DNA from 2 places in the Clostridium sp. CM038 genome. Region 2 is predicted to be linked to the other one. Evidence: a T-box and tRNA genes for the amino acid it is inferred to sense, from the RefSeq annotation. Region 2 holds a T-box; the other holds one or more tRNA genes.
What was found. A T-box is a leader RNA that pairs with one kind of tRNA and senses whether it is charged. The one in region 2 lies ahead of alaS (alanine--tRNA ligase), so its partner is inferred to be a tRNA-Ala.
Positions count from the first base shown of each region.

Region 1 (3,675 bases), 1.9 Mb from region 2:
GCCGTATTCAAATCCAAAAGCATCTTGCAAAAATTATTTGCATCAGGCATTCTTGTATGCCAAGTTGCTTTTTGCGTTCCTGGTATACAACCAAATTGATTTTTTACAGCTCCTGTATAATAGGCCATAGCATGTGTTTTAAGTTTTGGCAGTGATATAACAACGTCTGCCTCATAAGCAGCTTTAGAGATATTCCAAGATTTACATAAAATAGAATTATCTAATTTAATATGTACTGACTCTTTAAAATCCTCAAAAGTAACTCCGTATTTATCAGCAACCTCCATAAGACCAGATTTTTCTGCTGCTTTTCTTGAATCTCCGAAGCCAGGCGAATCACCAAAGCTAATGTAACTAGAATATTCCCTAATAACTCTAATTACTGCTTCAAAAACAGCATAATGAGTTACTACTGGCGATCCTTTACTCTCAACACTTAACATATTAGGCTTTAAAAGTACTTTACTGTTTTTTGGTATTAATTGTTTCAAAAATTGGTGTCCACCCAATAATTCAAATCCCTCTCGCAACTCTTTTTCTACTAAATCGACATCATATTCCGTACATTTTAAAAGTGCAACATTTTCCATAATACTTTCTCCTTTAATAATTAAATTACTCACAAATTAAGTAATTCTTATTTTTTAATTCTTTTATAATACACTCTATAATCTCTTCATTATCCGCTTTTATAGTATGTAAGTGTATTCCTTTAGTTAACGAGGATAATGGCTTGGCACTAAATTCTTTAAACTTTCTTGTGAATTTCTCAATATCCATAATTGTCTTTATCATGAGCATTGCTCTTATTTCACCGTATAAAGAGTGTTCTACTGTTACATCCTCTACTATACCCCCAAATTTTACAATGCATTCAAGCTCATTATATATATCGTCTCTTGTGTGTGAAACTGCAATTACCCGCCTTACATAATTACTTTCTTCTTTAGGTATTAAATAACCTTCTGAAGTCGCAATTATATTTACACCTTCTGCCCTTATAATTGCAATATCTTTTACTATAACTTGTCTTGTAACCCCTAGTTTCTCTGCTAAAAAGTTACCTTTACATGTAATATTGTCTTTAAATAATTTGTTTTTAATATATCCTCTTCTTTCCTTTGAATCCATTCTTTCCTCCCAATATTTGTATTTAATTATATTCTATCACTCTTTATGTATTATTAGAAATACTTTATAACATATAAATGATTTTAAATTAAAAGCATCCTTTTTTATAAGTATATTTATCTAATATATACTTTTACTGTGATAAATCAAAAAAAGAAACTATATATTAGTTTCTTAATTTCTATCATCACATTCTTTTAATAAATCTAATTCTATATCACCTGTTATATTATTATTATGATGATTTTTCACTAAAAATAAAATTCTATCGTTGTAACCATACTTCCTTAATAAACTATATCCTATATCTCCATGATTATAATAAATATTAACATTTTTATTTTTCTTATATGTTCTAATTTTTCCATTTGTCACCTTGTGAATTATAACCATTATAGCTTTATCTATTGGATTCATACTATTATATATTTTACCTATATCATGAAGCAATGCAACCTTTATCAAATCATTTGATTCTAACTTTCTTTGATTACAAGTTAATTTTACATCCCTAGCTACATTTATACAGTGTTTTTGCTCATAAGTAGGTAATTGGTTTAATAATTGTAATTCATAAGTTTCTAAATGCATTTTAAGAAACTCTAAATCTTCATCATTAATCTTCGAAACCATTGACCTGTAAAACTGCTTTACTCTATATAGTGACATCATAAAGTTCCTTTCATATTTCATATTATTGCTTTTATATTGTAATACATCTTACCTAATAAATCTATAATTAAATCATTTCCTTTTGAAATGTCGTTAAGGACTAATTTTTAACGAAATAAAAAACAGCCCATATTTGGACTGTTTTTTGGTGGAGATAAAGGGAATCGAACCCTTGACCCCCTGCGTGCAAGGCAGGTGCTCTCCCAGCTGAGCTATATCCCCACATATGGTGGACCTTCAGGGACTCGAACCCCGGACCGACCGGTTATGAGCCGGTAGCTCTAACCAGCTGAGCTAAAGATCCATGTATTGACCTGGCGACAACCTACTCTTCCACAAGGTCACCCCTGCAGTACCATCGGCGCATTGAAGCTTAACCTTCGTGTTCGGTATGGGAACGGGTGTTACCTTCATGCCATAATCACCAGATTTATAAGGCATTAACCTTACAATTAAAGTATACCAAGCTATTGTTAACTTGTCAATATACTTTATGAGATATTCTCTCAAAATTGCACAGTGAATTAATCTTCTTCCTTTGTCAGAAGCTTAGTTTCTTTCTTACGAAAGAAATAATTTCTGCGAAAGAAGTATATCGCATTACTTTTAATTATATATTTAGGTCAAGCCCTCGACTTATTAGTATTAGTCAGCTGAACATGTTACCATGCTTACACCTCTAACCTATCAACCTGGTGGTCTTCCAGGAGTCTTACTAACACCGCACTTACGTGCGAGTTATGGGAAATCTCATCTCAGGGTGGGCTTCACGCTTAGATGCTTTCAGCGTTTATCCCTTCCAAACATAGCTACCCAGCGATGCCACTGGCGTGACAACTGGTGCACCAGAGGTTTGTCCATCCCGGTCCTCTCGTACTAAGGACAGCTCCCTTCAAATTTCCTACGCCCGCGACGGATAGGGACCGAACTGTCTCACGACGTTCTGAACCCAGCTCGCGTGCCGCTTTAATGGGCGAACAGCCCAACCCTTGGGACCTACTTCAGCCCCAGGATGCGACGAGCCGACATCGAGGTGCCAAACCTCCCCGTCGATGTGGACTCTTGGGGGAGATCAGCCTGTTATCCCCGAGGTAGCTTTTATCCGTTGAGCGATGGCCCTCCCACGAGGTACCACCGGATCACTAAGCCCGACTTTCGTCCCTGCTCCACTTGTAAGTGTCGCAGTCAGGCTCCCTTCTGCCTTTGCACTCTTCGCGCGATTTCCAACCGCGCTGAGGGAACCTTTGGGCGCCTCCGTTACTTTTTTGGAGGCGACCGCCCCAGTCAAACTGCCCACCTAACAATGTCCTGTGACCAGATTCATGGCCTCCAGTTAGAACCTCAGTACTGTCAGGGTGGTATCCCAAGGATGACTCCACACAGGCTGACGCCCATGTTTCTCAGTCTCCCACCTATCCTGTACAGACAATACCGAAATTCAATGCTAAGCTACAGTAAAGCTCTACGGGGTCTTTCCGTCCAATCGCGGGTAGCAAGCATCTTCACTTGCACTACAATTTCGCCGGATGTGTTGTTGAGACAGTGCCCAAATCATTACGCCATTCGTGCGGGTCGGAACTTACCCGACAAGGAATTTCGCTACCTTAGGACCGTTATAGTTACGGCCGCCGTTTACTGGGGCTTAAGTTCATACCTTCGCTTGCGCTAAGTAATCCCCTTAACCTTCCAGCACCGGGCAGGCGTCAGCCCCTATACATCAGCTTTCGCTTTAGCAGAGACCTGTGTTTTTGCTAAACAGTTGCTTGGGCCTATTCTCTGCGACCTACTTACGTAGGCACCCCTTCTCCCGAAGTTACGGGGTCAATTTGCCGAGTTCCTTAACAACAATTCTTCCGATGGTCTTAGGATTCT
Region 1 covers NZ_CM143651.1:4,037,645-4,041,319, reverse strand. The annotation lists gene ACWJKS_RS18735 (DUF362 domain-containing protein) at 1-590, opposite strand, end outside; gene ACWJKS_RS18730 (transcription repressor NadR) at 616-1,131, opposite strand; gene ACWJKS_RS18725 (HDIG domain-containing metalloprotein) at 1,306-1,803, opposite strand; tRNA gene ACWJKS_RS18720 (tRNA-Ala) at 1,950-2,025, opposite strand; tRNA gene ACWJKS_RS18715 (tRNA-Ile) at 2,031-2,107, opposite strand; rRNA gene rrf (5S ribosomal RNA) at 2,116-2,232, opposite strand; rRNA gene ACWJKS_RS18705 (23S ribosomal RNA) at 2,423-3,675, opposite strand, start outside.
Region 1: it has a tRNA-Ala gene. The T-box ahead of alaS (alanine--tRNA ligase) is inferred to sense a tRNA for this amino acid. The anticodon was not compared.

Region 2 (3,675 bases):
GAATTAATATTAGGGCTAAGGTTAGAATTTGAATTACTACAGCCAGATAAAAATAAACCACCAATTAACAATATACTTATAACTAATTTTTTCATTACAAAATTTCACCACTTTCTTTTAATAAAATTAATAGGGTAAAGAAGTCATTAAAGAGTAAAATTATTATTAAAAATATTATTTAGAGCAAATATAAAAAATAGGGCTAACAGTAATTTAATATAAGAAATTGTAAAATTACAAAATATTAATCTTTAACATTATTTTTAGTATATGTAATAATTCTTAGATTATTTGGAGAATATAACTATAAATAAATAATAATTAAATTTTTTTCATTTAGGAGATAATATGTTTAAAAGCAGAGATTTTATATTTATGAATGTTGTTAGTATGGATGGCAAGAAAATTGGGTTTATCAGAGATTTGTTAATGGATTTTAATAAAGGAAAGGTAATCGGATTTGTAATATCTCCTTATAAACTTTTCCATAAAAATTTAAGTGTATTAAAAGAAGACATCATATATTTTAATAAGCATATGGTAGTTAAAAAAGTAGAGAAAAATAAATATCTATGTTTACATAGCTTTATTAATATGGATGTAATAGATAAATGTAGCAATGTATTTGGTATGGTGGAGGATATTACTTTTTCATGTGATACATTTGAAATAAAAGGAATTATAGTGTCTTCTGGATTTATTACAAATTTACTTAGAGGGAAAAGAATAATGCTAATAAATGAACTAATACTTGGAGAAGAAAATATTCTCTACATTCCCAATTTTGATGAATCATGTTTTAAAAGTATGCCACATAACTTCTTTGTGGAGGGAAAAGCCGATGAAAAAAATTAGCAAAAAGAAGTTAGCTATTACGATTCTCAGTATTATTATTTTTGTAGTTGTACTCTTTATGTTAATAAAAATCCCTATTGTTAAACAATTAATAAATTTAGTCTTTATTTCTTTCATTGTGGCATATATACTAAAACCATTATATATGCTTTTAATTAGAAAAGGAGTAAATAAAAAAGCTTCTGCTTGTTTAATAATAGTCGGTTTATTAAGTTTAGTATTATTAACGTTTATAGTGGTAATTCCATCAATATTTAGAGAAAGTTTAGACATAAATAAGGCAATAAATGATTTGCAAAAATATTTAATTAATGCAAATATGAAAATAAAAGTATTAAATAGAAGCAGAGTCATGAGTAGTATTATGACTACTATATACCAAAAATCAAATGCTCAAATACTTCTAATATTTGATAAAATATTAGATTCTATCATGGGCATCGGTGAGAATATATTAACTTACATGGTTTCGCCTTTAATAGTATATTACTTTTTATGCGATAGTGAAAATATGATAAATAAGGCATTGATAGTTTTTCCACCAGAGAGCAGAAATATAATAAAGAGAATCATAGCGGATATTGATAAAGTATTAGGAAGGTATATTATAAGTCAATTTATCTTATGTGGAATTATAACCATTGCTACATTTTTGATATTAATGTTTATGAAAGTTGATTTTCCTTTGATGCTCTCATTGATAAATGGAATTTTTAATATAATACCTTACTTTGGACCTATATTTGGGGTAATACCTATCATTTTAATAGCTCTGCTTGACTCTCCAAAAATAGCTTTATATACAGCGTTGTGGCTATTTGCACTTCAACAAATCGAAGGAAGTATATTGTCACCAAAAATAATTGGAGATAGTATAAGTATGCACCCATTAACAGTAATATTATTGTTGGTTATAGGTGGGAAGGTTGGAGGGATTTTAGGTATGATACTAGCAGTGCCACTAGGAGTAGTGATAAAAGTTATATATGAGGACTTAAACTATTATCTATTCTAGGAATAAGCAATATATTTTTATTTATAATTTGCATATCTTGAAGTATTAAGGTAAAATGTACTATAGTATATATAAGTTAATATCAGGTAATGATAAGAATTAGTAAATATAGTTAGTCATTTAGAGAGGAAGTGGAGGGTGAAAACTTCTTGATAGCCATATTGAAGCTGTCTTTGAACCTTATTTTGTTGAGAGATATTGCAGTGTAATTAATTGTTATTAATTATATAGTGATATAATTAGGGTGGTAACGCGGAAAACTTTCGTCCCTTGCTTTAGGGAAGTGAAGGTTTTTTTTTATATTTTAGAAAATTATGAATTTTAAAATTCTATATATAAAATTAGCATAAATAGATCGTGTTAACACAGTCTATAAACAATCGGAGGAGATATTATGGAAAAATTAGGATTAAATGAAATTAGGGAATCGTTTCTAAATTTTTTTGAAGGTAAAGAGCATCTTAGACTAGAAAGTTTTCCTCTAGTACCTAAGAATGACAGCAGTTTATTGCTTGTAAATGCGGGTATGCAACCACTTAAACCATATTTTACAGGAATTAAAACACCACCTAATACTAGAATAACTAATTGTCAAAAATGTATTAGGACAGGAGATATTGAGAATGTAGGAAAGACATCAAGACATGGCACTTTCTTTGAAATGCTTGGAAATTTTTCTTTTGGTGATTATTTCAAAAAAGAGGTTATACCATGGGCTTGGGAATATGCAACAGAGGTTTTGAAAATACCAAAAGAAAATTTATATATAACTATATATTTAGAGGATGATGAGGCTTTTGATGTATGGATTAAAAATACTGATGTTGATCCTTCACGTATTTTTAGATTAGGAAAAGAAGAAAATTTTTGGGAAATAGGTCAAGGACCTTGTGGACCGAGTTCAGAAATACACTTCGATAGAAATGTAGAACTCGGCCAAATAAAAACGGAAGAAGAGTTTATTAAGGCAGGCAATGAAGATAGAGTAATAGAATTTTGGAATTTAGTGTTCACTCAATTTAATAAGGATGAGCATGGTAACTACAACAAATTAAAAAATCCTAATATAGATACAGGTATGGGTCTCGAGAGAATAGCTGGCATAATGCAAGGCACAGATAGTATATTTGAAGTAGATACTATAAAAAATATTTTAGAAGAAGTTTCAAGAATTTCAGGCGTGAAATGTGGCGATAGCTGTAATGAGTCGATATCTTTAAAAGTTATAACAGACCATGTTAGAAGCACAACCTTTATGATAAGTGATGGTGTACTTCCGTCTAATGAGGGAAGAGGTTATGTTCTTAGGCGACTACTAAGGCGTGCGGCAAGGCATGGTAGGTTAATTGGAATTAAAAATACTTTTTTAAGTGAACTTTGCGATACTGTTATTGAAAACTCCTCTAAAGCATACCCAGAATTAAAAGAAAAATCATCCTATATTAAGAAAGTTATAAAAATTGAAGAGGAAAGATTTTTAGAAACTATAGATTCTGGTATGGATATTTTAAAAGTTTACATAGAAGAGCTTCAAAAAAATAACAATAAAATTTTAGGTGGAGATAAAGCTTTTAAATTATACGATACCTATGGTTTTCCATATGAGCTTACAGAAGAAATACTTAGCGATGCTGGTATAAAAATTGATTTAGAAGGATTTAATGCTGCAATGCAAAGTCAAAAGCAAAGGGCAAGAGCTGCTAGAGTACAGTCAAATTATATGGGCAGTGGAGAAAGTTCAATGAACTTAATTCCTAAAAATATAGAAACAAAATTTGATGGATATGATAAAATACAATTGGAAT
Region 2 covers NZ_CM143651.1:2,150,828-2,154,502, reverse strand. The annotation lists gene nagZ (beta-N-acetylhexosaminidase) at 1-95, opposite strand, end outside; gene ACWJKS_RS09930 (PRC-barrel domain-containing protein) at 349-855, shown strand; gene ACWJKS_RS09925 (AI-2E family transporter) at 842-1,870, shown strand; T-box leader at 1,951-2,144, shown strand; gene alaS (alanine--tRNA ligase) at 2,265-3,675, shown strand, end outside.